DNA from 3 places in the Rhizobium sp. PAMB 3182 genome. Region 2 is predicted to be linked to each of the others. Evidence: predicted binding sites of a transcription regulator. Region 2 holds the regulator's gene; each other region holds the start of a gene.

What was found. Region 2 encodes PhoB, which activates phosphate uptake and scavenging genes when phosphate is short. Its sites were predicted from a motif close to TGTCATNNANCTGTCAT; they were not measured.
Region 1: a site for PhoB is predicted at 2,445-2,461, ahead of ACU5AZ_RS16965 (DUF1045 domain-containing protein). Genes of this name have one in related genera too.
Region 3: a site for PhoB is predicted at 2,385-2,401, ahead of ACU5AZ_RS19425 (UDP-2,3-diacylglucosamine diphosphatase). Genes of this name have one in related genera too.

Annotation. Positions count from the first base shown of each region.
Region 1 is NZ_CM128607.1:3,530,614-3,540,639, forward strand. Features, by position in the region: gene ACU5AZ_RS16950 (response regulator) at 1-530, shown strand, start outside; gene mnmD (tRNA (5-methylaminomethyl-2-thiouridine)(34)-methyltransferase MnmD) at 519-1,247, opposite strand; gene ACU5AZ_RS16960 (NAD(P)/FAD-dependent oxidoreductase) at 1,246-2,424, shown strand; gene ACU5AZ_RS16965 (DUF1045 domain-containing protein) at 2,541-3,248, shown strand; gene puuE (allantoinase PuuE) at 3,330-4,253, shown strand; gene uraD (2-oxo-4-hydroxy-4-carboxy-5-ureidoimidazoline decarboxylase) at 4,253-4,750, shown strand; gene alc (allantoicase) at 4,750-5,772, shown strand; gene ACU5AZ_RS16985 (ureidoglycolate lyase) at 5,769-6,269, shown strand; gene uraH (hydroxyisourate hydrolase) at 6,266-6,622, shown strand; gene ACU5AZ_RS16995 (metallophosphoesterase family protein) at 6,626-7,366, shown strand; gene ACU5AZ_RS17000 (quinone oxidoreductase family protein) at 7,568-8,542, opposite strand; gene ACU5AZ_RS17005 (LysR family transcriptional regulator) at 8,638-9,474, shown strand; gene guaD (guanine deaminase) at 9,586-10,026, opposite strand, start outside.
Region 2 is NZ_CM128607.1:1,528,748-1,538,773, reverse strand. Features, by position in the region: gene pstB (phosphate ABC transporter ATP-binding protein PstB) at 1-313, shown strand, start outside; gene phoU (phosphate signaling complex protein PhoU) at 361-1,080, shown strand; gene phoB (phosphate regulon transcriptional regulator PhoB) at 1,107-1,790, shown strand; gene ACU5AZ_RS07650 (GcrA family cell cycle regulator) at 1,934-2,467, opposite strand; gene ACU5AZ_RS07645 (acetylornithine transaminase) at 2,869-4,068, shown strand; gene argF (ornithine carbamoyltransferase) at 4,098-5,015, shown strand; gene ACU5AZ_RS07635 (Hsp33 family molecular chaperone) at 5,063-6,049, shown strand; gene ACU5AZ_RS07630 (cupredoxin domain-containing protein) at 6,226-6,570, shown strand; gene ACU5AZ_RS07625 (FTR1 family iron permease) at 6,589-7,425, shown strand; gene apaG (Co2+/Mg2+ efflux protein ApaG) at 7,460-7,852, opposite strand; gene ACU5AZ_RS07615 (CDP-alcohol phosphatidyltransferase family protein) at 8,056-8,682, shown strand; gene ACU5AZ_RS07610 (O-succinylhomoserine sulfhydrylase) at 8,708-9,892, opposite strand; SAM riboswitch at 9,937-10,015, opposite strand.
Region 3 is NZ_CM128607.1:4,058,856-4,068,881, forward strand. Features, by position in the region: gene ACU5AZ_RS19420 (NADP-dependent malic enzyme) at 1-2,250, opposite strand, end outside; gene ACU5AZ_RS19425 (UDP-2,3-diacylglucosamine diphosphatase) at 2,460-3,266, shown strand; gene ACU5AZ_RS19430 (ABC transporter permease) at 3,458-4,609, shown strand; gene ACU5AZ_RS19435 (ABC transporter ATP-binding protein) at 4,620-5,420, shown strand; gene ACU5AZ_RS19440 (MlaD family protein) at 5,450-6,817, shown strand; gene ACU5AZ_RS19445 (ABC-type transport auxiliary lipoprotein family protein) at 6,829-7,446, shown strand; gene ACU5AZ_RS19450 (OsmC family protein) at 7,610-8,041, shown strand; gene ACU5AZ_RS19455 (endonuclease domain-containing protein) at 8,384-8,740, shown strand; gene ACU5AZ_RS19460 (vitamin B12-dependent ribonucleotide reductase) at 9,534-10,026, opposite strand, start outside.

The DNA of each region.
Region 1 (10,026 bases), 2.0 Mb from region 2:
TCGAGGTCTTGCGCACTGCTGCGCGCATGGACGGTCAACGCCGCGACACCTTCCTCCCGGTACCACCTGTTGACGGCAGAGCCCGGCCCCGGCCGGCGGTCGGGAAGACGGATGCACAGCGGATCGATGTACTGGTCGCCGAGGACAACGAGGTCAACCGGATATTCTTCTCGCAGATCCTTCTCGAGGCGGGCTTGCGGTTCAAGATGGTTGAGAATGGCGCCGATGCGGTGGCGAGCTGGGAGGCGCTCTCTCCGTCCCTGATCCTGATGGACGTCTCCATGCCGGTGATGGACGGGTTCGAAGCCGCCAGGATGATCCGCGAGCTGGAGCAGGAGCGATGCGACGGCGCGCATGTGCCGATCATCGGCGTCACCGCCCATGCGCTCGAACGGGAGCGCGAGGTCTGCCTGCACGCGGGCATGGATGATCACATGGCCAAGCCGATCGTGCCTTCGGTCCTGCTCGACAAGATCCACGCGCTCCTGAGCGATGTGGAAGGGGCGGGAGCGGGGCAGTCACGCCCCTGAGGGCGCGGCCTTCGTTCCAAACAGCATTTCGCGTTTGCCCGCAAATCCCGGCCGACGCTTGACCTCGAAACCGGCGGCTCCGAGATTGCGGCGGACGAAACCTGCCGCTGCATAAGTGGCAAATGTGCCGCCAGGCGCCGTCTTCGCACAGACCGTGGCCATCAGTTCCGGCGACCACATGTCCGGGTTGCGGGAGGGGGCAAAACCGTCGAGATACCAGGCATCGAAAGGCATGTGCACGGCCGGAACAGTGTCTGCCGCCGGGCCGCAGACGATCGTCAGCGTCGTGCGGCTGTCGAGTTCGAGCGTGACGATGCCTTCTGGCGCGTCGGGCCAGAGCGATGTCAGGCCCTGCCGTTCGGCATCGATCTCCGGCCAGTGGGCGAGCGCCTTGTCAATCTCTTCGCGCTGCATGGGATAGAGCTCGAACGAGGTGAAGTGCAGATGACCATCCGCTGTCCGTGACCGCTTCCATTGCCGCCAGGTTTCGCAGAGGTTGAGACCGGTGCCGAACCCCAGTTCGCCGATGCGGAAATCACCGCCGGCCTGCCATCTCGCCGGCAAGCCATTGCCGTCCATGAACACGTAGGCGCATTCCAGCCGTCCGTCCGTCTGGCAATAAAAGTGGTCGCCAAAGGCGGTCGAATAGGGCATATCGCCCTCGCGCCATTCGAGCCTGTTGCCGGAGGCGCCGTCGTTCGAAATTGGATCCGTCATGAGCCAAGCCGATAATACCGCGTTTGCGAGCGGTCAATCGTCCGCCGGTCTTTTGATCGTCGGCGGCGGCATCGTGGGGCTTTGGGCGGCTCTAAAGGCGGTGCAGTCGGGCCTCGATGTCTTGCTCGCCGATGCGGGCCGTTTGGGTGGGGGCACAAGCAACGGCTTTCTCGGCGCACTGATGTCGCATCAACCCGACCGCTGGAACGCGAAGAAGCAGTTCCAGTTCGATGCGCTCGTTGCGCTTGAAGACGAGATCGCGGCGCTGGAAGAGATGACCGAGCTTTCGACCGGATACCACCGCTGCGGCCGTCTTCTGCCGCTGACCCACGAGCAGAACCGGGAGCGCGCGTTTGGTCATTCCGAGGATGCGCGGTTGAACTGGCAAGTCCCGGGCGCGGATTATGTTTGGCAGGTGCTGGAGCAGTCGCCATTTGCGACGTGGCCTCATGCCGAGGCAGCGCCCTTCGGCGTGGTGCTCGACACGTTTGCGGCCCGCGTGTCGCCGCGCGCATTGACGGCGGCGCTGATTGCCGCTCTCCGTCGGTCGGGTCGGGCGCGGCTTATGGAGAACGCGGCGGTCACGTCCATCGATGCGAAGGCGGGGGTCGCCTGCGTCGGCGGCAACGACATCCGTTTCGGGCACTGCCTGATTGCCGCCGGTGTCGGCTCATTCCCTCTGGCTGAGGCCATGGCACCGATGGCAAAGCCGATCGGCAAGCCGGTCAAGGGGCAGGCAGCGCTATTGAAGGCGGAGATCGATCCGGCGCTGCCGGTCATCTTTCACGACGGCGTCTATGTCGTGCCGCATGAGAATGGGCTGGTTGCTGTCGGCAGCACCAGCGAGGAGGAGTTCGACCAGCCGTTCGCCACCGATGGTCTGCTGGAGGATTTGCTGGAGCGGGCGAGGGCCCTTGCGCCATGCCTTGGCGAAGCGCCGGTTGTCGAGCGCTGGGCGGGGCTCAGACCAAAGGCGATCGGCCGCGATCCGATGGCCGGCCGGCACCCGGCATTTGAGAATGTTTCCTTTCTGACCGGCGGCTTCAAGGTCAGTTTCGGGATCGCCCACCGGCTTGCCGAAGCAGTTGTCGGCGAGATTGCCGGCAGGCCGTCCGGTATTGTCCTGCCGGAGAGCTTCGTCGCCGAACGGCACTTTGTCCTGGCCGGCAAGATATGAGCGCAATTCCGCCTTCTCCCCGTCGTCAATCTGTTACGCAAATCACCTAAACCGGCGCAAACAGCATCGGAATGACCGATGCCGACGAATTTCATCCTTCTTTCGGGATGTGCGACATGCGCTATTCTATCGCCTTTACACCGCCGCCGCGCCATGTGCTTTCGGAGGCGGCGGCCTTGTGGCTCGGCCGCGACGCTTTCGCGGGCCACCTGTACGAACCGCACGGCATCGGTGGCCTTGGCATCCATGAGATTGCCTTCCACACAGCGCTGCCGCGCCGGGCGGGGTTCCATGCCATGCTGCAGGCGCCGTTCCGGCTGAAGGATGACGCCAATCCGGCGTCTCTCCTGAAGCACATGATGACATTTGCCGGCGGTCGCCAGCCGTTCCTGCTGCCACCGCTCGAGGTCGCGCGGGTCGGGCAGGGGCTGGGGCTGATCGCTTCGACCTATCCCTATGAAATGCACGAGCTCGCCTGTTCCGTCATCCACGAGTTCGATGCCTACCGGGCACCGCTCAGCGACGTCGAGATCGAGCGGCGCAATCCGGACGTTCTGAACGCAACCGAGTTCGCCAATCTCCACCGCTGGGGCCATCCGCATGTGATGGACGAATACCGCTTTCACATGATGCTGACGGGCGCGCTCAATGCGTCCGAGCTGGAGCGCTTCGAGCGGGCGTTGAAGCGCTTCTTCGCGCCGGCGCTCGAAATGCCGCTGGAAGTGGCCAATCTGGCGCTGATGATCGAGGAGGAGCAAGGGGCTCCCTTCCATGTGCATTCGCTGCACCCGCTTGGGCCCGTGTCGCAGAAAAAGAGGGCGTAGAACGCGCCGCTTTTTGCCTTGGCGCCCTCGACAATCCAATCGCACCTGATAATTTTTGACCGAATGGAAAAAGGTGCGTCGATGGACATAGACAATTATCCCCGCGATCTTATCGGCTACGGCCGTCAAACCCCCGACCCGAAATGGCCGGGCGATGCGCGGATCGCGGTGCAGTTCGTGGTCAATTACGAAGAGGGGGGCGAAAGCTCCATACTGGACGGTGATCCGGCGTCGGAATCGCTCCTCTCGGAGATTGTCGGCGCGCAACCCTGGCCGGGGCAGCGCAACCTCAACATGGAATCGATCTACGAATACGGGTCGCGCGCCGGCTTCTGGCGTCTGCACCGCATGTTCACCAGCCTGAATGTTCCGGTCACCGTCTACGGCGTCACGCTTGCCATGGCGCGCAATCCGGAAGCGGTTGCCGCCATGAAGGAAGCCGGCTGGGAGATCGCCAGCCACGGCTATCGCTGGCTCGAATACAAGGATTTTCCGATCGAGAAGGAGCGCGAGCACATTCTCGAGGCTGTGCGGCTGCACAAGGAACTGACCGGCTCGCACCCGCTCGGCATGTATCAGGGCAAGCCGTCCGACAATACGCTGAAGCTCGTCATGGAGGAGGGCGGCTTCCTCTATTCGAGCGACTCCTATGCCGACGATCTGCCCTATTGGGTGCCGGGTCTCGACGGCAAGCCGTTCCTCATCATTCCCTATACGCTTGAGACGAACGACATGCGGTTTGCGACACCGCAGGGTTTCAATGCCGGCGACCAGTTCTTCAACTATTTGAAGGACGCCTTCGACGTGCTCTATCAGGAGGGCAAGGAGGGGCAGGCGAAGATGATGAATGTCGGCCTGCACTGCCGCCTCGTCGGCCGTCCGGGCCGCGCCGCCGCGCTGAAGCGCTTTGTCGAATACGTGCTTTCCCATGACAAGGTGTGGATCCCGAAGCGGATCGAGATCGCCCGTCACTGGCATGAGCACCACAAGCCGCAGATCATGTGATGATGGACAGACAGGATTTCGTAGCCCGCTTCGGCGGCATATTCGAGCATTCGCCGTGGGTCGCGGAGCGGGCCTATGATGCCGGGATCACCGAACCGCTGTCGGCGAGCAGTGTTCACGCGGCGCTCTGTTCGGCGTTCCGCGCGGCGAATGGCGAGGAGAGGCTGGCGGTTCTTCGCGCCCATCCCGATCTCGCCGGCAAGCTCGCCATCGCCGGCAAGCTGACCGAAGACAGCCGCAAGGAACAGGCCGGCGCCGGCCTCGATCAGCTGACGGCCGAGGAGCATGCGCGGTTCACCGAACTCAACCTGGCCTATGTGGCAAAGTTCGGATTCCCCTTTATTATTGCCGTGAAAGGCCTATACAAGGACGCCATTCTGGCCGCGTTCGAGACACGCATCCACCATGAGCGCGAGGAGGAGCTGGCGACAGCCTGCGCGCAGGTGGAGAAGATCGCGCGGCTGAGGCTGGACGCCATATTTTCGGAGAATTCCTGATGACTGAAGTAAGTGAGGTCCTGCTGCCTGATTTCGCGGCGGGCGCCGTCAATCTCGCCTCGGCCCGTCTCGGCGCCAAGGGCATTTTCGTGACCGACGATTTCTTCGCACCGGTCGACCGCATGCTGTCCGACGATCCGGCCGTGTGGAAGGCCGATGCCTATGACGACAACGGCAAATGGATGGACGGCTGGGAAAGCCGGCGCAAGCGCACGCCCGGCCATGACTTTGCGATCATCCGGCTTGCCATGCCGGGAAAGATCTTCGGTTTCGATGTCGATACCCGCTACTTCACCGGCAATTACGCGCCCGCGGTCTCGATCGAGGCTGCCTTCGTCGAGAGCGGCGATCCGACGGATGCGACCGAGTGGACCGAAGTGCTCGCCAAGTCGACGCTCGGCGCCAGCGCGCAGTTCTTCTTCGAGAACGGCGATCGCGACAAGGTCTGGACGCATCTGCGGGTCCACATGTATCCCGATGGCGGCATCGCCCGCCTGCGCGTCTACGGTGCCGCGCATTTCGACTGGTCGAAGGTCTCGCCCGAGCAGGAAATCGATCTCGCCTACATCTTCCACGGCGCCAAGGCACTGACCTGGACGGACGCCCATTACGGGCATCCCGACAAGATGCTGTCGCCCGGGCGCGGCATCAACATGGGCGACGGCTGGGAAACCAAGCGTCGACGCGGCCCCGGCCATGACTGGACCATCATCCGCCTCGGCCATCCGGGCATCATCAAGCGGGTCATCGTCGATACACATTTCTTCAAGGGTAATTTTCCCGACACCTGCGAGTTGCTCGGCGCCTATCTGCCGGATGCCGGCGAGACGATCAGCGAGGCGGAAATTGCCGCGTCCGAAAGCTGGAAGCCGATCCTTGCCCGCCACAAGCTGGAGATGGACCACGAACATGTCTTCGCCGGACACACCGTCGCCGATATCGGGCCGGTCACGCATGTCCGCTTCGCCATGCATCCGGACGGCGGCGTCATGCGCCTCAGGCTGATGGGCCACAAGGCGTGAGCCGTACACTTCCGATAAGGCCGCTGACGAAGGCGGCCTTTGCCCCCTTCGGCGATGTTCTGGAAGCCGATCCGCAGACGATGCGGCTGATCAACGGCGGCACGACCGAACGGTTTCACGCGCTCGCCACCGCCGAGGCCGAAGGCGAGGGGGCCTCGGTCATCCTCAACATCTTCCGCGGCCAGGCGCGCAGCTTTCCCTACACGGTCGACATGATGGAGCGGCACCCATTCGGCAGCCAGTCGTTTACGCCGCTCTCCGGCCGGCCGTTTCTGGTGGTGGTCTCCATGGACGAGGACGGAAAGCCCGGCGAGCCGCAGGTTTTTCTCGCTGAGCCCCATCAGGGCGTCAACTACCGCCGCAATGTCTGGCACCATCCGCTGATGGCGATCGGCGAAGCGTCCGACTTTCTGGTTGTCGACCGCGCCGGACCGGGTAACAATCTCGAGGAATTCTTCTTCGACACACCCTTCACCATCACGGAGCCGAAGCCATGACCGGTCTTACCACACATGTTCTTGATGCCGCCCGCGGCACGCCGGCCGAAGGCCTCGTCATCGATCTTTTCCGGATGGACGGCGCCGAACCTGTGCTGATCAAGACGGTGGTGACCAATGCCGATGGCCGCGTCGATGGCGGTTCGCTGCTGCAGGGCGATGATTTTGCCGCTGGCCGTTACGAACTCCTGTTCCATGCCGGTGATTATCTGCGGGCGAAGAGCGTCGCGCTTGCCGATCCGCCGTTCCTCGACGACATCCCGATCCGCTTCGGTATTGCCGATACGACGGCGCATTATCACGTGCCGCTGCTTCTCTCGCCATACAGCTATTCCACCTATCGCGGCAGTTGAGCGGTGCGTTTCGCCGCGATCGCCGACATTCACGGCAATCTGGAAGCGTTGGAGGCGGTGCTCGCCGACATCGCGCGGCTGGGCATTCGCGACATCGTCAATCTCGGCGACTGCGTGTCCGGGCCGCTTTGGCCGGCGGAGGTGGCGGACCGGCTGATGGCGCTCGACCTGCCGACAGTGCGCGGCAATCACGACCGTTATCTCGTCGAACAGATGCCCGAGGCCATGGGACGGACGGATCGTTATGCCCGCGACCGGATGACGCCTTCGCACCTTGCTTGGCTGGCAAGCCTTCCGTTCGATCGCGTCTGGCAGGACGAGGTCTATCTCTGTCATGCAACGCCGACCGACGACAACACCTATTGGCTGGAGACGGTCTCTCCGCAGGGCATCATGCACCAGCGCCCGGTAGATGAGATCGAGGCGATGGCCGCAGGCGTGGATTTTTCCCTCATCCTCTGCGGACATACGCACACGCCACGCACCGTCCGGCTTCGCGACGGTCGGCTGATCGTCAATCCGGGAAGCGTCGGCTGTCCGGGTTATGAGGACGACCAGCCCTATCCGCACCGCATGCAGACGGGCAATCCGCTGGCAAGCTACGCAATTCTGGAGAAGGACAGCGCGGGCTGGTCGGTCACCTTCCGGCAGGTGCCCTATGACTGCGAAGCCGCGGCGAGACTGGCACGCGAGAACGGCCGCGACGAGTGGGCGGCAGCACTGGCCACTGGGTGGCTGCGCTAGCGATCATTGAAATTTTAGGAGAGTTCATATGCGGAAAACCGCGCTGCAGTACATCCGTGCTAGCGCGGTTTCCCTCGACTGCATTCGTAAATGCAGGATCTGTATGTAAAGATAATGCCGAGTGGTTAACGTAAAGTAAAGAAGAAATTTTCTTTCCGGTAAATTTTTCTTCCCCGGCGCAACCCTCTGAAATCTGTGCGGTTACGGCACGAGAATGGCGCTGCCGCTGGTGCGTCCGGCCTCAAGATCGCGGTGGGCCAGGGTGACGTCGGCAAGGGCATATTCCTGACCTTCGCCTGGTGCCAGGCCGGCGGCGAGATGATGGATGACGCGATCGGCCGCCTTGCGGTAACGCGCCGTGTCGGAGATGTAGAACATCACGCTTGGCCTCGAAAAGGCGATGGCGCGGGGCGCGGCGATGTCGGCGCTAATCGACGCTGGGACGGGGCCGACGACCTGGCCGATGTTGACGGCCATGCCGAAGGGACGGACGCAATCCAGCATCTTTATAAGCGGTTCGCCTCCAAGACCATCATAGGCGACATCGACGCCACGGCCTTCCGTCAGCACCTTCACTTCCTTGCCAAGATCAGCGTTGCGGCCGACGATGACATGGTCGGCGCCGTGGCGGCGGGCAATCTCCGCCTTCTCGTCCGAACTGACCGCACCGATAACGGTTGCGCCGAAATGCTTGGCCCAGCGGACGACGATTGAGCCGACGCCGCCGGCAGCCGCCTGGACGAAGACAGTGGTGTTCTCGCCGACCGGATAGACTTCCTTCAGAAGCATGTAGGCGGTCAGGCTTTTCAGCATCGAGGCGGCAGCGACCTTGGTCGAAACGCCGTCGGGCAGGCGCATGGCGCGCTCGGCGGGTAGCAGCCGGGTTGTAGCATAGGCACCGACCGGCGCGCCGGCATAGGTGACCCGGTTGCCGGGCTTCAGATCTGTGACATCGCTGCCGACAGCCTCGACCACGCCGGCACCTTCGACGCCGAGCACGGCGGGATAGGTGGGCAGCTTGTAGAGGCCGACGCGGTGGTAGATGTCGACGAAGTTGAGGCCGATCGCCTCCTGGCGGATGCGGATCTCCTTGGGACCCGGGTCCGCCGGCGACTGGTCCTCGATGACGAAGTTTTCCGGTCCGCCGATCTCTTTGAGTTTAACGACTTTGCTCATGGTGTGTCTCCTGTGTCTGGACACGAGTTTCGCGCACGCTATGTTGATTGAAAATTCCCGATATATGCGCATGAGATGTGAGGAAATTAACGGATATGGACTGGGAGAACCTGCGCATCTTCGCCCTTCTGGCACGTCAAGGCACACTGTCCGCTGCCGGACGTGCGGCTGGTGTCGAGCACGCGACCGTGGCGCGGCGTGTGGCGGCGCTGGAGGCGGAGCTTGGCCTCAAGCTTGTCGACCGCCGCGGACGGCACCTGTCGTTGACGGCGGAGGGGCAGCGCATCGCGGCACTGGCCGAGCGCATGGAAGAGGGTGCAATCGCCATCGAACGCGCGGCTGTCGGCGACCGTTCGGAAATTGCCGGCGAAGTGGTGATCAGCGCGCCGCCAGCCTATGCGGACAGGGTGCTGGCCGAACCGTTTCTCCGACTGCGGCGGGAGCATCCGCAACTGAGCCTCACCATTCTCGGCGACAAGCGCGAGGCATCGCTGGCGCGGCGCGAAGCCGATATTGCCATACGCATGACCCGACCTGTCGAGGGCGAGCTGACGATCATGCGGATCGGCGAGGTGTCCTTCTCCTTCTATGCTGCCCGAGGCTATGTGGGCCAGGTGCCGGAAGCGGAGTGGAGTTTCATCAGCTACGACCGCGAGATGGAGAATGCTCCCCAGCACCGCAAGCTGCTGGAGTTTGCCGCCGGCCGGTCGATCGGCTTTAGGGCCTCTACGCTGGACCTGCAGGTGAGGGCGGTTTGCGGCGGGGCGGGTATCGCCATCCTGCCGGATTTCATGATCGAACCCGGAATGCCCGTCGAGGTGGTGCCTACGTCGCTTTCGCCATTGAACCGCGAGGTCTGGCTCGTCGTCCACCCGGATATCCGGCATGCCCCGGCGATCCGGGCGGTGATCGATGCGGTGTCGGCGGGGTAGGGGGAGCTCCTTGAAGATTGCCCCTACCCCTGACCTTCTCCCCGCGAGCGGGGAGAAGGTGCCCGGCAGGGCGGATGAGGGGCAACTCATAGGAATGGCGAGTTCAAAGACTCACAGAACGCTCTTCGCCGGTCGGCCGGCGATGTAGGTCTCGGCGATCGTGCGGTCGTCGCCCATCGTCTGCATGAGGAAGAGTTCTTCCGTCAGCGTCCGGTTGGCTTCCTGCTTCAGCGCCATGGCCGGGGTCGCCGAGGCGTCGAGCACGACGAGGTCGGCGATGGTGCCGGGTTCGAGCGTGCCGATCTCGTCTGCCATGGAGAGTGCTTCGGCATTGCCGAGCGTCATCAGGTAGAAGCTTTCGAGCGGGTTCAGCCGTTCGCCCAGCAATTGCTGGATCTTGTAGGCCTCGTCGAGTGTGCGCAGCATGGAATAGCTGGAGCCGCCGCCGATGTCGGTGGCGACGGCAACACGGACGGGCTTCTCGCGCCGCTGGTAGGTCTTCATCGGGAACAGGCCGGAGCCGAGGAAGAGGTTCGAGGTCGGGCAGTGAAC
Region 2 (10,026 bases):
GTCCGGCGGCCAGCAGCAGCGCCTCTGCATCGCCCGCACCGTTGCCGTCAAGCCGGAGATCATCCTGCTCGACGAACCGGCCTCCGCTCTCGACCCGCTCTCGACCGCCAAGATCGAGGAACTGATCGACGAGTTGCGCGCCGACTACACCATCGTCATCGTCACGCACAACATGCAGCAGGCTGCCCGCGTCTCGCGCCAGACCGCCTTCATGTATCTCGGCGAGCTGGTTGAATTCGACGAGACCGCGAAGATCTTCACGTCTCCGAAGGAAAGCCGCACGCAGGACTACGTCACCGGTCGCTTCGGCTGAGCCGCAGCCGCGCTGAAGCCTGCCTCAAGATATCAGGGAACACCAAAATGCCCTCGACACAACAGCATCTCATGTCGGCCTACGACGATGAATTGAAGTTCCTGCAGCGCCGGATCTCCGAAATGGGTGGTCTCGCCGAGCAGATGGTCAGCGAATCCGTGCAGGCGCTGGTCACCGGCGACCTGGCACTTGCCCAGAAGCTGATCTCCGACGACGTCGTCCTCGACGTTGGCGAGCGCGAAATCGGCGACGCCGCCGTCGTCACGATCGCCCGTCGTCAGCCGGTTGCGGCCGACCTGCGCGAAATCATGGGTTCGATCCGCATCGCGGCCGACCTCGAGCGCGTCGGCGACCTGGCGAAGAACATCGGCAAGCGCGTCATCGCCGTGCAGGGCACGGGTGTTCCGCGCAAGCTCGCCCGCGGTCTCGAGCATCTGTCCGAGCTTGCCTCGGTGCAGCTCAAGGAAGTGCTTGACGTCTATACCAGCCGCTCGGCGGAAAAGGCCAAGTCGATCCGCGACCGCGACGAGGAGATTGATGCGATCCACACCTCGCTGTTTCGCGAACTCTTGACCTACATGATGGAAGATCCGCGCAACATCACCACCTGCACGCATCTTCTCTTCTGCGCCAAGAACATCGAGCGCATCGGCGATCACGCGACGAACATCGCCGAAACGATCTACTACATGACGACCGGCAGCCAGCCGGAAGGCGAGCGTCCGAAGGACGACAACACGTCCACCATGGGCGTGACGTCCGAGTGACGGCTCGATAAGTTGGAGAACCGTGAATGGTCCCGAAAATAGCGGTTGTTGAAGACGAGGAAGCTCTGAGCGAGCTTCTTCGCTACAATCTGGAATCCGAGGGCTACGAGGTCGAGGCGATCATGCGCGGCGACGAGGCGGAAATACGCCTCAAGGAGCGCGTGCCCGACCTTCTGCTTCTCGACTGGATGCTGCCGGGCGTTCCCGGCATCGAGCTTTGCCGTCGCCTGCGCATGCGCCCGGAAACGGAGCGCCTGCCGATCATCATGCTGACGGCACGTGGCGAGGAAAGCGAACGCGTCCGCGGTCTTTCGACCGGCGCCGACGACTATGTCGTCAAGCCGTTCTCGATGCCTGAACTGATGGCCCGCGTCCGCGCCATGCTGCGGCGCGCGCATCCGGAAGTTCTCTCCGCCGTCCTTCGCTGCGGCGACATCGAGCTCGACCGGGAAACGCATCGCGTCCACCGCAAGAGCCGCGAGGTCCGCCTCGGCCCGACCGAGTTCCGGCTTCTGGAGTTCCTGATGGCCTCTCCGGGCCGCGTGTTCTCGCGCTCGCAGCTGCTGGATGGGGTCTGGGGCCACGATATCTATGTCGACGAGCGCACGGTCGACGTGCACGTCGGACGTCTGCGCAAGGCGCTGAACTTCTCCAACATGCAGGACGTCATCCGCACCGTTCGCGGTGCCGGCTATTCCATGGAAGTCTGAGCTTCGACCAGTCCGCGCTCCGGAAATTTAAAGCCCCGCCCATTGCCGGCGGGGTTTTTCATTTGGCCGAAGTGCGGATGCGGAAACGAAAAACGGGCCCCGAAGGCCCGTTCATCATGATCAGTCGATTGACGCCGCAGCAATCAGTTCGCGGCCGCCGCGCGACGACGGTCGCTGCTGGTCGGCTGGTAGGCGAGGCGGGCGTGATAGTTGCAGTAGGGAGATGTGTCCGGGGACTCGCAGCCGCAGAAGTGGAAGTCGTCCTGCAGCGGATCGCCGACCGGCCATTTGCAGGTGCGCTCGGTCAGTTCGGTCAGGGCCAAGCGGCGGGAGATCGGCACGACGACGTTCGAGGCAGGAACGTATCGGAGTTCCTGGATCGCGTTGATCTCGACCTCTTCCTTCAGTGCCGTGGCGCCGGCCGTACGGGTGACGGTGCGGGTCGTGACGCGGGCCGCGTAGTTCGGAGCCTTCGGGGCGGTGACGGCTCTCTTGACCGTGCGCGCTGCCGAGGATGCGCCGCCGGACTTGGCCCGTCCGGGAAGATTGAGACGGTGAACCTTGCCGATGACGGCATTGCGGCTGACGCCACCGAGTTGTGCGGCGATCTGGCTGGCGCTCAGCCCATCCGCCCACAATTTCTTAAGCTTTTCAACGCGTTCGTCTGTCCAATTCATTGGGTCTTCTCCGCCTGCAGTCCAATGCATGGCAGAATCCTTCACCGTGTCCCGAATTCCTCCGGGACGGAGTACGCCTCTTGTACTGCCGGGTGACTTTTTTCCGCCAAGCGCAAATTCTTAATGCACGTTTAACCTAGTGCCAGCCTGACTCCGTGACAAGAGTCGCCGGAATCATCGTGATTCGATTTCGCAGTTTTCCCCAACTTGCTTCTTTTCACTTTTTTGCCTGGCGATGGATGCGAGGCCATCCTTCGAATTTGATGCGGGCGCCGCGATCGCCTGATTTTACAGGTGATTTGTTGACATCGGCGACCTATATGATGATAGTGCGGCAACCGCCCAAAAGGCGGTCTTTTTTATTTGTGCCCAGCCAACAAAGCCCAGGAAAGGTCAGCGCCATGGCTCAGAACGGTCCGCTCTACGATACCTATGCAAGAGCACCTCTGCGCTTCGAGCGAGGCGAGGGGATCTGGCTCGTCACCGAGGACGGCCAGCGCTATATCGACTTCGCCGCCGGCGTTGCCGTGAATTCGCTTGGCCATGCGCATCCGCATCTGGTCGAGGCGCTGACGACGCAGGCCGGCAAGGTCTGGCACCTGTCGAACGTCTACGAGAACCCCGGCCAGGAAAAGATGGCCGCGCGCCTCTCCGCCGCGACCTTCGCGGACAAGGTGTTCTTCACCAATTCGGGCGCCGAGGCGCTGGAATGCGCGATCAAGACGGCCCGGCGCTACCAGTATGCCAACGGACATCCGGACAAGTTCCATATCATCACCTTCGAGGGCGCGTTCCACGGCCGTACGCTCGGCACGATCGCGGCTGGCGGTAACGCGAAATATCTCGAAGGCTTTGGCCCGAAGGCGCCCGGCTTCGACCAGGTTCCTTTCGGCGATCTCGATGCCGTCAAGGCCGCGATCACGGACGCGACCGCGGCCATTCTCGTCGAGCCCGTACAGGGCGAGGGCGGTGTCCGGCCGGCGTCCAAGGAATTCCTGCAGGCTTTGCGCGCTATCTGCGACGAGCACGACCTGCTGCTGATTTTTGACGAGGTGCAGACCGGCGTCGGCCGCACCGGCAAGCTCTTCGCCTACGAGTGGGCCGGCATCACGCCGGACATCATGGCGATCGCCAAGGGTATCGGCGGCGGCTTTCCGTTCGGCGCCTGCCTTGCGACGGCGGAAGCCGCGTCAGGCATGGTCGCGGGCACGCATGGCTCGACCTATGGCGGCAACCCGCTGGCCATGGCCGTCGGCAATGCCGTCCTGGACGTCATCCTCGCCGATGGCTTCCTGGAGCATGTGCGCGACGTGGCACTCGTCTTCCGCCAGGGGCTCGCTTCCCTGAAGGATCGCTATCCCGATGTCATCGAGGATTTCCGCGGCGAAGGCCTGATGCTTGGCATCAAGGCAAAGATCCCGTCCGCGGAGCTGCTTGCTGCAATGCGCGAGCAGCATGTTCTCGGCGTGCTTGCGGGCGACAACGTCGTGCGCCTGCTGCCGCCGCTTATCGTCAGCGCGGAAGAAGCCCGCGAAGGACTGGCGCGCATCGAGCGTGCCGCCGAGGCGCTTCATTCCGCTCATATCAAGAAGTCCGCCTGAGGCGGCCAAGCGAATTCTGACAGGTTATCATGGCAGCTCCCAAGCATTTTCTCGATCTTTCCGCGGTCTCCTCGGAGGAACTCAGGGGTATTCTGAACGACGCACGCACGCGCAAGGTGGCGACGAAGGACGGAACGGCTGACAAGCCGCTTGCCGGCAAGATGCTGGCGATGATCTTCGAAAAGCCGTCCACTCGCACGCGCGTCTCCTTCGATGTCGGCATGCGCCAGCTCGGCGGCGAGACGCTCTTCCTGTCGGGAACCGAAATGCAGCTCGGCCGCGCCGAGACGATCGGCGACACGGCCAAGGTGCTGTCGCGCTATGTCGACGCCATCATGATCCGCACCACCGACCACAAGCGCCTGCTCGAGCTTGCCGAGCATGCGACGGTGCCGGTGATCAACGGCCTGACGGACGACACGCATCCCTGCCAGATCATGGCCGACCTGCTCACCTTCGAGGAGCACAAGGGGCCGGTCGCCGGCAAGACCATCGCCTGGACCGGCGACGGCAACAACGTGCTGCATTCCTTCGTGGAAGGTGCGGCCCGCTTCGGCTACCGCATGAACATGGCCGTGCCGCTGGGATCCGAGCCGCACGACAAGTTCCTGAACTGGGCGCGCAATGAAGGCGCTGAAATCATGCTCTGCCACGACGCCGAGAAGGCCGTGTCGGGGGCCGACTGCGTCGTCACCGACACCTGGGTCTCGATGAACCAGGAGCACAAGGCGCGCGGCCACAACATTTTCCAGCCCTTCCAGGTCAACAAGCAGCTGATGGGCCGGGCGAAGGACGATGCGTTGTTCATGCATTGCCTGCCGGCGCATCGCGGCGAGGAAGTGACCGACGACGTGATCGACGGACCGCAGTCTGTTGTCTTTGATGAGGCGGAAAACCGCCTGCATGCGCAGAAGTCCATTCTGGCCTGGTGCCTCGGGGCCATCTGATACGGCGCCGCCTCGTTTCGCGCGCCGAAACTTAAGGAGTATCCGCCATGGCGGAAGAAACCACCAAGCTCGGCGAATTCGGATTCGCCGGTGATGATCACGTCGTGCCTTTCCAGGTGGAAGGGCTCGACGTTCGCGGTCGCGCCGTCCAGCTCGGCCCGATGCTCGACGCCATTCTGGGCCGCCATGACTACCCCGTGCCGGTTGCCCGGCTTCTGGCGGAAGTCATCACGCTCACCGTGCTCATCGGCACGTCGCTGAAGTTTGAAGGCAAGTTCACCGTCCAGACGAAAAGCGACGGTCCGGTCGACCTGCTCGTTGCCGATTTTTCGACGCCCGACAGCATGCGCGCCTATGCCCGCTTCGACGAGGAGGCCCTTGAGCTTGCCATCAGCGAAGGCATGGCCGAGCCCGAGCAGCTGCTTGGCACGGGCGTCCTCGCCTTCACCATCGACCAGGGTCGCTTCAGCCAGCCCTATCAGGGCATCGTCGCGCTCGACGGCGCGTCGCTGGAGGAAATCGCCGGCACCTATTTCCGCCAGTCGGAACAGATCCCGACGCATATGCGGCTTGCCGCGGCCGAGCTCTACGATCGTGACGAGGACGGCAAGGCCCGGCATACCTGGCGGGCCGGCGGCCTCATCGTTCAGTTCCTGCCCGAAGCGCCGGAGCGCATGCGCCAGCCGGATCTTCCGGGTGGTGATGGCGACGACAATGCCTTGCCGATGTTCGAAGACGATGCCTGGATGGAGGCCCGCACGCTCGCCGAAACGATCGATGCGGACGAATTGACCGATCCGCAGGTAGGCTCGGAGCGGCTGCTGTTCCGGCTGTTCCACGAACGCGGCGTGCGGGTCTTCGAACCCCAGCCGGTATTCGATCGCTGCTCCTGTTCGCGCGAGAAGATCGGCGGCGTGCTGAAGGGCTTCTCGGCAGAGGAGATCCTGGCGAGCGAGGAAGACGGCAAGATCGCGGTCACCTGCGAGTTTTGTTCGACGACCTATGTGTTCGACGCCAACGAGGTGATCGAATAAGGCCGGTCCGCTGCTGCTTCGGGCTTTCTTGGCCGAGAACGTCGGGCCGCGCCGGCCGGAGATGCGCTGCCTGCGACATAATATTTCTTGATAAATGATCTCATGATATTAAGGCTGCAGCAAATCTGATGGCCCGGCAACCTGCCGGCCATCGCCAACGATCCGGAGTTGACCCGATGAAGGAACGCATGACCATCGCCGTGGCCGCCATTGCCATTCTGGCCGGTACGGCCTTTAGCGCCGCGACAGCCGCTGACGTCAAGACCTACGAGATCACCTTGAGCAGCGAGAGCTTCAGCCCTCAGCAGATCAGCGCGAAGGCAGGCGAACCGTTCCGCATCAAGCTCCACAACAAGACGGAGTTGCCGGTTGAGCTGGAGTCGGGCGCGCTCGGTTTTGAAAAGATCGTCGAAAGCGGCCATGACATCGTGGTGAACGTGCGGGCGCAGGAGCCTGGCACCTACGACTTCTTCGACGACTTCCATCCCAAACAGTATGTCGGCCACGTCGTCGTCGAATAATGTGACGGAGGAAGAGGCATGCTGGGCGCACTGGTCATTGTTTTCCGCGAGATTTTTGAAGCCGGCCTGATCGTCGGCATCGTGCTGGCCGCAACCCGGTTGGTTGCCGGCAGCCGCTGGTGGATCGCCGCCGGTGTTGCCGGAGGCATCGCCGGAAGCGTGGTGCTGGCCGCATTTGCCGGCGTCGTCTCCGAATGGGCGGATGGCTTCGGGCAGGAGCTCTTCAACGCCGGCATCCTGGCGATCGCCGCCGTCATGCTGATCTGGCACAATCTCTGGATGGCGCATCACGGGCGTGAACTCGCCGCCGATCTCGCCGCCACCGGCAAGGCGGTCAGCGACGGGCAGCGTTCGCTGGCAGCGCTTGCGCTGGTCGTCGGCATCGCTGTCCTGCGCGAAGGCGCCGAAATCGCGCTCTTCATGTACGGCATCATCCTCGCCGGAGGCGACAGCTGGTCGTCGCTGGCGCTCGGATCGGCACTCGGCCTCGTTCTCGGAGCCGGCGTCTCGGCGCTCACCTATTTCGGCCTCGTGAAGATTCCGATGCGTCACCTGTTCTCGGTGACGAGCGTTCTCATCACCTTCCTCGCCGCCAGCATGGCGTCGCAGTCGGCAGCCTATCTGGAACGCGCCGGCAAGATCGACTGGCTGTCCGCGACCGCGTGGGACACGTCCTGGCTTCTCGAGGAAGGCAGCATTCCGGGCCGTCTGATGCACACCATGTTCGGCTACTCCCAGCAGCCGAGCGAGTTCCAGGTCCTGGTCTATGTCGTGACGCTAATTGCGGTCGTCGTCGCCACCCGCACGCTGGCAGCCCGTGGGCACCAGCCTGCCAGCCATGCGAATGCCGGATAGTCCTCCCGACCGGAGGCGCGGCTGTTAAACTCTGTCAGTTGAGGGTGCGGGTCATGTCCGGCGTGTCGAGCGAGAAGGCCGGAATGTCGACCTCGAACAGTTCGCCCTCATCCGTCGACATCTGGTAATGGCCGAACATGACGCCGGACGGAGTGTCGAGCGGGCAGCCCGATGAGTATTCATAGGAATCGCCTGGCGACAGCCGCGGCTGTTCGCCGACGACGCCGGGACCGCGCACTTCATCGACCTGGCCGTTCTGGTCCGTGATGTGCCAGTAGCGGCTGATCAGCCGGACGGATATGTCGGAATTGTTGGAAATGACGATCCGGTAACCCCAGACATAGCGGCTGTCTTCCGGATCGGACTGTTCCTCCAGATAGTAGGGCTCCACCACAACTTCTATGTCCCGTGTCAGCGCGCGATACATACCGGACACCTTCCTTAAGATTTCATAAACGATATCGTATAGCCTGCCGGTTGCGTCAAGCCGGATGCCCGTACTCAAGTATTAAAAACCAGAAATGAACGCGGTTTTTGCCGTTAATCATAATAGGTTAGGTTAATATGTGCGTGCTCATAGGCAAGCCGGTTTTCGGGGTGCGGATGAATAAGGCAAGGGGAGGGAGACGCATGCTCGACGGTGCAATCAGAAAGCGCATCGATCCGCACCTGCGGCAGACGGGCGAATGGCTCGCGGAACGGGGCGTCGGCGCGGACACCATGACGTTGATCGCTTGCGGCCTGGGCCTCTTCTCTGCGGCCCTTGTTGCCTCCGGTCACGGCTGGCTGGCACTGCCGTTTCTGCTTGCCAGCCGGCTTGGAGACGGTCTTGACGGCGCCATTGCCCGTGCAACGCGCAAGACCGATTTCGGCGGCTTTCTCGATATCGTCCTGGACTTCGTGTTTTACGGCGCCGTCCCTCTCGCCTTCGTCATCGCCGACCCGGCGCGAAACGGCATTGCCGGCGCCGTCCTTCTGTTTGCCTTCTATGTCAACGGATCGAGCTTCCTCGCCTTTGCCGTCATGGCCGAAAAGCGCCGGCTGACGACCGATGCGCGCGGTGAAAAATCGTTCTATTTCACAACGGGACTGGCGGAAGCGACGGAGACGATCGCCGTCTTTGCGATTGCCTGCCTTTGTCCGGACTGGTTCTGGTGGTTGGCCTATCTCTTCGCGGCGCTTACGCTTTATACCGCTGCCGCCCGCATCCTCTTTGCCAAGCGCATCATGCGGGAGGAACGGCCGGGGCATGAGTGACGCCCCGGCGGTCTGATATGTGGGGTCAGTATTTGACCTTGTCCAATGCCTGTTCGAGATCGGCGACCAGATCTCCGCCGTCCTCGATGCCGAGCGACAGGCGCACGGTTCCGGGCGAAATGCCGAGTTCGGCCCGGGCTTCGTCGGTGAGGTTCTTGTGCGTGGTCGTCGCCGGATGGGTGATCAGGCTTCTGGTGTCGCCGAGATTGTTGGAAATCTTGATGATCTGCAGGGCATCCTGCATCGCGAACGCCGCTTCCTTGCCGCCCTTCAGCTCGAGGCAGACGAGCGTGGAGCCGGCCTTCATTTGCTTTGCAATGATATCGGCCTGCGGATGGTCCTTGCGGCCGGGATAGATGACCTTGGCGACGGCCTTGTGTTCGGCGAGGAAGTCGGCGGCTTTTGCAGCATTCTCCGTCTGCTGCTTGACGCGCAACGGCAAGGTTTCCAGACCCTTCAGCAGCACCCAGGCATTGAACGGCGACATCGCCGGCCCGGTGTGGCGGAAGTAGTCGTGCAGGTTCTCGTCGATCCACTTCTTGGAGGACAGCACGATGCCGCCGAGGCAGCGGCCCTGGCCGTCAATGTGCTTGGTGGCCGAGTAGACGACGACGTCGGCGCCGAGTTCGAACGGCTTCTGGAAGAGCGGCGTGGCAAAAACGTTGTCGACGATCAGCGTGGCGCCGACCTGCTTGGCGAGCTTCGAGACGCCGGCGATGTCGACGACTTCCAGCGTCGGGTTCGTAGGGCTTTCCAGGAAGAAGACCTTGGTGTTCGGGCGAACGGCGGCTTCCCAGTTGGCGAGATCACGACCGTCAACCAGCGTGCAGGTCACGCCGTATTTCGGTGCGAGCGTCTCGATGATCCAGCGGTTGGAGCCGAACAGCGCGCGGGCCGCGACGATGTGGTCGCCGGCCTTGACCTGGCAGAGGATGGAGGACGAAATGGCGGCCATCCCTGATGCGGTGGCGCGCGCGTCTTCGGCGCCTTCCATCATGCACATGCGCTTTTCGAACATGTCGTTGGTCGGGCTGCCGTAGCGGGCGTAGATATAGCCTTCGGTCTCGCCCTTGAAACGGGCCTCGGCCGACGCCGAGTTCTCATAAAGGAAGCCCTGCGTCAGGAAGATCGATTCCGACATTTCGCCGAACTGCGACCGGATCGAGCCGCCGTGAACGAGTTGGGTTGCCGGTTGCCAATTCTTGCTCATGCCATGATCACTTTCCAAAACAAAAAAACCGGCCGCAAAAGCAGACCGGTTTCAACCCGGTCTTTTTAGCCACTTGTTTAACGTGGCTGCAAGCCGACCGGCCAAATCACCACGGGATAAGGAGCCAAATACTC
Region 3 (10,026 bases), 1.6 Mb from region 2:
CACCGAAGGCGACAGGATGTGCACGGGCAGGGCGGCGCCGAGCAGGATGGGGCCGACATGCAGGCCGTCCATCATCGTCTTGACCACGCCGAGCGTGATGTTGGCTGCGTCGAGGTTTGGAAACACCAGGAGATTGGCTTCGCCCGTCAGCCGGCTCTGCGGCATGACGCGCTTGCGCAATGCCTCGGAAATGGCAGAATCGCCATGCATTTCGCCGTCGACTTCCAGGTCCGGCGCCTTTTCCTCCACCAGCGCCAGGGCGCGGCGCATCTTCGCCGAACTTTCCGAATCGCGCGAGCCGAAGTTGGAATGCGAGACAAGGGCGGCCTTCGGCGTAATGCCGAAGCGGCGGATTTCCTGGGCGGCCATGATGGTCATTTCCGCGATCTCTTCGGCCGACGGATTGTAGGTGACGTAGGTGTCGGTGAAGAAGGTGGCGCCGCGCTGCGAAATCAGCAGGCTGAGGCCGGAGAAGTCGAGCACGCCTTCCTTCTTGCCGATGATCTGGCGGATATCGCGCAGATGCCGGTCGTAGCGGCCTTCGAGACCGCAGATCTGCGCATCGGCTTCGCCGCGCTTGACCGCTAGCGCACCGATGACCGTCGGGTTGGTACGCACGATCGTGCGGGCTGCTTCCGGGGTGACGCCGCGGCGACCGACCAGCGCGAAATAATCGTCGACATATTCGCGGAAGCGCGGATCGTCTTCCGGGTTGACCACGTCGAAATCGGTATGGGGCCTGATCTTCAGGCCGTAGCGCTTCAGGCGCATTTCGAGGATCTGCGGACGGCCAATCAGGATCGGTCGGGCAATGCCTTCTTCAAGCAGGATCTGGGCGGCGCGCAGCACGCGCTCGTCTTCGCCTTCGGAGAAGATCACCCGCTTGCGCTCGGCGCTCTTGGCGGCCGCGAAGATCGGCTTCATCAGGAAGCCGGAGCGGAACACGAAGCGGTTCAGCTGATCGAGATAGGCGTCGAAATCGGTGATGGGCCGGCTCGCGACGCCGCTTTCTTCGGCCGCCTTCGCAACAGCCGGCGCGATGCGCAGGATCAGGCGCGGGTCGAAGGGCGACGGGATGAGGTAGGTCGGGCCGAAGACCGGCGTCTCGCCGGAATAGGCGCGGGCCGCCACGTCGGACACTTCCTCGCGGGCGAGTGCCGCGATCGCCCGCACGGCGGCGAGCTTCATCTCTTCGTTGATGGTCGTTGCGCCGCAATCGAGCGCACCACGGAAGATGTAAGGGAAACAGAGGACGTTGTTGACCTGGTTCGGGAAGTCCGATCGCCCGGTGCAGATCATCGCGTCGGGACGCGCCTCGCGGGCGAGGTCCGGCATGATTTCCGGCGTCGGATTGGCGAGCGCCATGATCAGCGGCTTTTCGGCCATCTGGGCCAGGAGTTCAGGCTTCAGGACGCCTGCGGCTGAAAGGCCGAGGAAGACATCGGCGTCGGCAATGGAATCGGCCAGCACGCGCTTGTCGCTCTTCTGCGCGTAGATCGACTTCCAGCGGTCCATCAGGACCTCGCGGCCCTCGTAGACCAGGCCCTCGATGTCGTGGACCCAGATGTTCTCGCGCTTGGCGCCGAGGCTGACGAGCAGGTTGAGGCAGGCGAGCGCCGCCGCACCCGCGCCGGATGCGACGATCTTGACCTTGTCGATTTCCTTGCCGGCAAGTTCAAGGCCGTTCAGCACTGCCGCGGCGACGATGATCGCGGTGCCGTGCTGGTCGTCGTGGAACACCGGAATGTTCATGCGTTCGCGCAGCTGCTGCTCGACCTCGAAGCATTCGGGCGCCTTGATGTCTTCAAGGTTGATGCCGCCGAATGTCGGTTCGAGCGCGGAAATCGTGCTCACCATGCCGTCGACGGTCGGTTCATCCACTTCGATGTCGAAGACATCGATGTCGGCGAATTTCTTGAAAAGCACGGCCTTGCCTTCCATGACCGGCTTGGAGGCCAGCGGGCCGATATTGCCGAGGCCAAGGACGGCGGTGCCGTTGGAAATCACGCCGACGAGGTTGGCGCGCGAGGTGTAGTCGGCAGCCATCTCCGGATTGTCGCGGATGGCAAGGCAGGGTGCTGCGACGCCGGGTGAATAGGCGAGCGCCAGGTCGCGCTGGTTGCCGAGCGGCTTGGTCGCCTGGATCTCGAGTTTCCCGGGCGAAGGATAGCGGTGATAGAAGAGTGCCTGTTCGTCCAGATCGCCGCTGCGCGGGCCAGTGGTGTTGTTCGGCTTTTCTGGAGCGTTCATCCCATGCTTCTCCGTCTTTTGTGGCGCTTTGCCGATGGCTGTTACATCAAACCGTCAACCGGCGGTATCCAAAATATCGTCCCAGCGGCAATATTGCGCGCATTTTCGGTCTGCGTGACGCCTGCCAGGGCCATTGTCATCTTCCTGAAACAAGACTCTGTTTTTGACAGTCATAATTGGAGTGAACCAGTCGAACGGTGGATGACAAGATGGAAACCAGACGTTTCAGGACCCTTTTCATTTCGGACGTGCACCTCGGCTCGAAGGCTGCCAAGGCGGATTACCTCCTCGATTTCCTGCGCTATCACGAGGCCGAGACGATCGTGCTGGTCGGCGACATCGTCGACGGTTGGCGGCTGAAGCGCAGCTGGTTCTGGCCGCAGAACTGCAACGACGTGGTCCAGAAGCTGTTGCGCAAGGCGCGCAAGGGCACGCGCATCATCTACATCCCCGGCAATCACGACGAATTCCTGCGCGATTTTCCCGGCATGCACTTCGGCGGCATCGAGGTCATGGAGCGCGCCATCCACGAGGCCGCCGATGGCCGCAAATACCTGATCCTGCACGGTGACGAATTCGACGTCGTCGTCCGCAACATCCGTCTTCTCGCCTATCTCGGCGACTGGGCCTATGATGCGGCCATCCGGCTCAACATCGTGATCGCCGCCGTCCGCCGCCGCATCGGCCTGCCTTACTGGTCGTTTTCGGCATGGGCCAAGCTGCAGGTCAAGCACGCCGTCAACTTCATCGGCGAGTTCCAGAAGTGCGTCGTCGACGAGGCCCGCCGCCACAATGTCGACGGCGTCATCTGCGGCCACATCCACCACGCGGTCATGGAAGACCTGGATGGCATCCGCTACATCAATACCGGTGACTGGGTGGAAAGCTGCACGGCCGTTGCCGAGCATGCCGACGGCACCTTTGAGCTGATCACCTGGCAACAGGTGACCGCCGAAGAGCCTTCGCCGATCCAGCTTGCTCCGCCGCTGAAGTTGCGTTCCGACAAGGCGGCCTGAGGCGAGAGGCAGACTTCCGCTGCAGGAGGGGCCCGGGCCCTGTCCTGTCGGTGGCAACCACAGTGGCACGTTTGCAATGCGAGCGGTAAATTCCCGCGACATGGGGGACTGTCTCGACCGGCAGCCGTGACACTGGGCCTGCCGGAGGGTAAATAGGCAAGACTCAGTAATTCAATGAAGATTGGCGCATATTGTCAGCCGAAACGAGTACTCCTGCAGCCTTCGAATTCGAGACGCCCGGGGCGTCGGGCACCAGTCGGCTCGTGCTGACCGGTGACTGGCGCAATACGACGATCACCCCGGTCATCGACCCGTTGCGCGAACTCGCCGCCAAGGGGCTTCCAGAGGTTCTGGAGATCGATGTCGCCGGCCTCGGCAGCATCGATACGGCCGGAGCATGGCTTATCCGCCGGATCGAGATGAAGGCGCGCGAATCCGGTGCGCGCGTCAGCCTGACGGGCGAACGCGCCGGCCTGAAGGAACTGCTTGACGCGATCCCCGAGAAGGTGTCGGACGGAAAGGTGGCGCCGCGGCAGATGGCACTTGCCGAGCGCATCTTTGCACCCGTCGGTCGTCTGACGATCGCCTTCTGGAACGACTTCGAAGCGTCGATGTACATTCTCGGCTCCGCCGTACGCGGGGCGCAGATGAAGCTCGGGCGCGGCAGTGGCGTTTCGCCGGCGGCGATTGCCAACCAGGTCGACCGCATGGGCGTTCGGGCCATTCCGATCATCCTGCTGATGTCGTTCCTGATCGGTGCGATTATTGCCCAGCAGGGCGCTTTCCAGCTGCGCTATTTCGGCGCCGAGGTCTTCGTGGTCGATCTTGTCGGCATCCTGCAGCTGCGCGAGATTGGCGTACTGCTGACGGCGATCATGATCGCCGGCCGTTCGGGCAGCGCCATCACCGCGGAAATCGGCTCGATGAAGATGCGCGAGGAGATCGACGCGCTGAAGGTTATCGGGCTCAATCCCGTCGGCGTGCTGATCTTTCCGCGGCTGGTGGCGCTGACCATCGCCCTGCCGCTGCTGACCATCGTCGCCAATTTCGCGGCGCTCGGGGGGGCGGCGATCATCGCCTGGGTCTATTCCGGCATCACCTTCGAGGTGTTCCTGACGCGCCTGCGCGACGCCATCGACTATTCGACGATCATTTCCGGCATGGTGAAGGCACCGTTCATGGCGCTGATTGTCGGTGTGGTCGCCGCACTCGAGGGTATGAAGGTCGGCGGCAGCGCGGAATCGCTCGGCCAGCACGTGACCGCTTCCGTGGTTAAATCCATCTTCGTCGTCATTCTCGTGGACGGGCTCTTTGCCATGTTCTACGCGGCCATCGATTTCTGAGGGCGCGGGCATGGATGAGACCACACAGGCAAAGGCAGGCGAGGGCGAGCGGGAGGTCATTCTTTCCGTGCGCGACCTGACCGTCGGGTTCGGCGAAAAGCTGGTGCTCGACAACCTGAACCTCGATGTCTATCGTGGAGAGATCCTCGGTTTCGTCGGCGGCTCGGGTACCGGCAAGTCGGTGCTGATGCGCACGGTGCTGCGTCTCCTGCCGCGCCAGTCTGGAACGATCAGCATTCTCGGCAAGAACTACGACGAGCTGAACGAGAAGGAGCACTTCCAGCTCGACATGCGCCTCGGCGTCCTTTTCCAGCATGGCGCCCTGTTTTCGTCGCTGACGGTGAAGGAAAACATCCAGGTGCCGATGCGCGAATATCTGGATCTGCCGAAGGAGCTGATGGACGAACTCGCCTATCTGAAGATCCAGATGGTGGGCCTCGCGCCCGACGCTGCCGACAAATATCCTTCGGAACTGTCGGGCGGCATGATCAAGCGCGCGGCGCTGGCGCGGGCCCTGGCGCTCGATCCCGACCTCGTCTTTCTCGACGAGCCGACCTCCGGTCTCGACCCGATCGGCGCTGCGGAATTCGACGAACTCATCGCCCGGCTGCGCGATACGCTGGGTTTGACCGTTTATATGGTAACACACGACCTCGATAGCCTGTTTTCCGTCTGCGACCGTATTGCGGTGCTTGGACAGAAGCGGGTATTGGTCGAGGGAACATTGGAAGACATGCTCTCGTTCGAGGACGACTGGGTGCAATCCTATTTCCGCGGCAAGCGGGCCCGCTCGATCGTCGGCCGGACATGAGCGCCATGTCGGTACAGTGGAAGGACTGAATGGAAACGAAAGCCAACTACACCATCGTCGGCATATTCACGCTGCTCATCATCGCGGCGGCGTTCGGCTTCGTCTACTGGATGTCCGGCTTCGGCGGCAAGGGACCGACCGTGGAGCTGCTCGTGCGCATTCCCGGATCCGCCAACGGGCTGAGCGTCGGATCGCCGGTGCGCTTCAACGGGATTGCCATCGGCTCCGTGCGCGACCTCAGGATCGACAACGACCCGCGCTTCACCGTCGCCTACACGGAAGTGCGGGCCGATGCCCCCGTCTATTCCAGCACCAAGGCGGTCCTGGAAATCCAGGGTCTGACGGGCGCTGCGTATATCGAGCTTTCGGGCGGCGACAAGTCGAACGATAACATCCTGCAGGAGGCGATGCGGACCGGCAAGCGCGCGGTCATCGTCGCCGACCAGTCGTCGGTGACCAACCTGCTGGCGACCGCCGACAAGATCCTCGATCGCGCCGACGATGCGATCGGCCAGTTGCAGGGCTTCATCAGCGATGCGCGCGAGCCGCTGACACAGACCGTCAACAACGCCAAGACGTTTTCCGATGCGCTCGCCCGCAATGCCGACGGCATCGACAAGTTCCTGAAGAGCGTCTCGGCGCTCTCCGACAGCGTCACCGGGCTTTCCGGCCGGCTGGATTCGACGCTTGATGCGATCGAGAAGCTGGTCAAGGCGGTGGACGCCGAGCGCATCAACAACATTCTCGCCAATGCCGAGAAGGTCAGCAAGGACGTGGCCGATTCCTCCGGCGAGCTGAAATCCACCGTCCAGAGCTTCAAGACCACGGCGGAATCGATCAGCAAGGCCGGCGACAAGGCGGCCAACGTGCTCGACAATGCCGACAAGCTGATCGTCAAGATCGACCCGGCGAAGCTCGGCATGGCCGTCGACAACATCGCCGCCGCCGCCGCCGATGCGCGCGTGGCGATCGCCTCGTTCAAGAATGTCGGCGACACGGTCGACAAGCACCAGCAGGATATCGACGACACGATTCAGAACGTCACCGAAATGGCGAAGAAGCTGAACGCGGCCTCCAACCGCGTGGATGGCATTCTCGCCAAGGTCGACGGCATGGTCAGCTCGGACGATTCGCAGGGCATGTTCGCTCAGGCGAGCGAGACGCTGAAGTCGATCAAGACGCTGGCCGACAACCTGAATGCGCAGGTCGGGCCGATCGCAGCCAATCTCAACAAGTTCTCGTCCAGCGGTCTGCGTGACGTCGAGGGCCTGGTGGACGATGCGCGGCGCACGGTGAAGTCCCTTGAGGACACGATCAACAATCTTGACGACAATCCGCAGCGGCTCCTGTTCGGCGGCGGCGGTGTCAAGGAATATGACGGGCGTACCCGTCGCTGAGGAGTGGCTTAATGAGTGGAGTGGCAAGGTTGGCGATCATGCGCAAGGGAATGCCCGCACTGGCTGCCGGGGTGCTGGCAACGGTGTTGATGAGCGGCTGTTCCACGACGCCGCCAAGCGACACGTTCGATCTGGCCGCTCCCGTCGTTTCCACCGATCGCTCCGCCCAGCGCCGGCAGATTCTCGTGCCTGTGCCGTCCGCCATCAAGGCGATCAACAGCGAGAAGATCATGGTCCGCGTCTCGCCGTCGGAGGTGCAGTATCTCTCCGGCTCGCAATGGAGCGACACGCTGCCGCGCATGGTGCAGGCCAAGCTCGTGCAGGCCTTCGAGGCGACCGGCAAGCTTGCCGGCGTCGGCGTGCCGGGGCAGGGGCTGGCGATCGACGAGCAGGTGGTCACCGAAATCCGCGCCTTCGAGGTGCAGGCCTATGGCGGCGTCAAGCAGGCCAATATCGCCATTTCGGTGAAGATCCTCAACGACCGCAACGGCAGCGTGAAGGCGACGAAGCTCTTCACCGCGACGGCGCCGGTCTCCGGTTCGGAACCGCCGGCTTTCGTCGATGGTCTCGACCGCGCCTTCGCCGACATCGCCAACCAGATCGTCAGCTGGTCGCTCGGCGTCATCTGACCGGCCTTTCCGTCGGTCTCTCCCCTGTCACGATCTGCGGGTAGCATCGGCCTGGCCGGTTCGCTGCGCATGTTTCGCCGTGTTTCGCACGCGTTTCGGAACCGAATGCGCTGCCGGCCATTGATAGGGTGTACCCATTCGACAACGACAACAGGAGGAAGCGATGGCTATCGTCAAAAAAGGCTCGGCTCACTGGAGCGGCGGACTGAAGGACGGCAAGGGGCAGGTGTCTACCGAAAGCGGCGCGCTCGACAAGCAGCCCTACGGATTTCGCACCCGCTTCGAAGGCCAGCCCGGCACCAATCCGGAAGAACTGATCGGCGCGGCGCATGCCGCCTGCTTCACCATGGCCCTGTCGCTGATGCTGGAAGAGGCCGGCTTCAAGGCCGACAGCCTGGAAACCACCGCCAGCGTCTCGCTCGACAAGAAGGACGACGGCTTCGCCATCACCGGCATCGAACTCTCGCTTGCCGGCACGGTTTCCGGCATGGACGAGGCCAAGTTCAAGGAAATCGCCGACAAGGCCAAGGTCGGCTGCCCGGTTTCCAAGGCGCTTGCGGCGGTGCCGATCAGCCTGAAGACGACGTTCGGGTGAGGGGTGAGATGCGGTCGGCTTTGCCGATGAAACGATCCTGTGAATCGTTTCAAGCATCGAACGCCCGAAGCCATGCGAAGGGCGGGGGTATCGGCGTGTCATGCCGCACGACCCCCTCTCTTGGAATTTCTAACACTTTGCTTTCGCTAAGATGTTGAAATTCCATTCTCCCCCGCCAAGGGGGAGATGGGAGAGCGCGGCGAACTCAGCGCTTCACCTCTCCCCTTGCGGGAGAGGATACAAAATCATGATCTTAGCTTCAGCTAAGTCATAGATTTTGTTGGTGAGGGGATCGTGTTGGAAAACGGGTTGCATTCCGCAAGCCCTCTGCAATCATATTGCATGCGCCAGTTCATTCCGCCTCAGCACCGTAATTTCGCCCGCTCCATGCGTGCCGATAGCACGGTGGCGGAGTCCATCTTGTGGCAGGCGTTGAAGAACCGCCAGCTGGACGGCTTCAAGTTCAAACGCCAGGTGCCGCTTGACGGCTATATTCTCGATTTCGTCTGCTTCGAGGCTCGGCTGATCATTGAGGCCGATGGTGGCCAACATGCCGAGAGCGTTCGGGATATTGAACGTGATCGTCATTTCCGTGCGGCCGGTTTCCGGGTACTGCGCTTCTGGAACGACGAGATTGAACGCAATGTCGCCGATGTTTGTCGGGAGATATTGCTGGAGCTGAGGAATACGGGTGAATGATGGGTTTCGCCTCTCCCCTTGCGGGAGAGGAAGAAAAATCAGTGTCTTAGCGCGCAGCGCTAAGCGCTAGATTTTTCAGGTGAGGGGATCTGTTTCGTTGCCACGCTTACCGACCCCCTCTCTTGGAATTTCTAACACTTAGCTGGCGCTAAGATGTTGAAATTCCATTCTCCCCCGCCAAGGGGGAGATGGGAGAGCGCGGCATAGGTTCGGTGATTGAGCGCGCGTTTAAAATTTCATTTGCTTCGCTTTTCGCCAAATGGCGCCCAACAGCAATCCGATGCTATGGCAAGCCAAACCGATCGAGGCGAAATAAATACAGAATCCTAGCTTTGATTCAGCTGGCGCGGCGTTCAATGCCATCATATTTTTTATATGAATGCCATGCTGAAGTGGTCCAGCTAAATACAGTATGAATACAGATGAAGCGATGTGCCCGACCACGTATCTAAATTCTATTTCGATCTTAAAAATTATTGGCAATAACGATATAATTATACATGTCGATATTGTTATGTAAATTTGTTGCTGTGCGAGATTTTGATTGAGAAAGTAACGAGGAATTATTGCTGAAAATATTGTAGCTGCTATGGAAAATGCTGATAGGGCTTCATTCATCAAATGTCTTTTAGATCCGGATGTCATCGCTGTGCATTTCAATTGTGGTGGAATTTTCGAGATATTTTTAATCATAATAAAATCCCCGCGGTGAACCCAATCACCGCGGGGAGAAGTTTAGGCTAATTCAACTGGAAGATAAGCGGTCAGTGCCGCTTATCCCCGGCGATTGCGATCAGCTGCACCCGCTGGTCGCACCACAAGTATCGCACTTCTCGCAAGTCCCGTTGCGGACCATCGTGAAGTTCTGGCACTCGGAGCACATGTTGCCGGTGTAGCCTTGGGCGATCGAGCGCATGCGGCGTTCGGTCTCGAGCTTCTTGGCGTCGGCCTTGGCGGAGGCGGCGTCGGCGGCGGCCTTGTCGGAGAACAGGGCGGTTGCCTCCTGGGCCGACTCGTCGGCGATCTCTTCCGCCAGTTCCGCGGCGCGTTCCTCGTAGTCACGCTTGAAGGCGACGACTTCCGAGGTGGAGGTGACCGTCTCGGTCACGGCGACGGCATCGATCTTGCGCGCGGTGGCGCCGATCGCGGTGACGTTGCCGCCGGAGACGCGCGCCGTTGCCGGGGCACCTGCCGCCGAACCCTTGGGCTCGGAGGAGGGGCCGTGGCCGGAGGAGACCAGCGTCGGCTTGTGGCCGCGGGTCCAGCCGGTCGAGATCAGGTTGGTC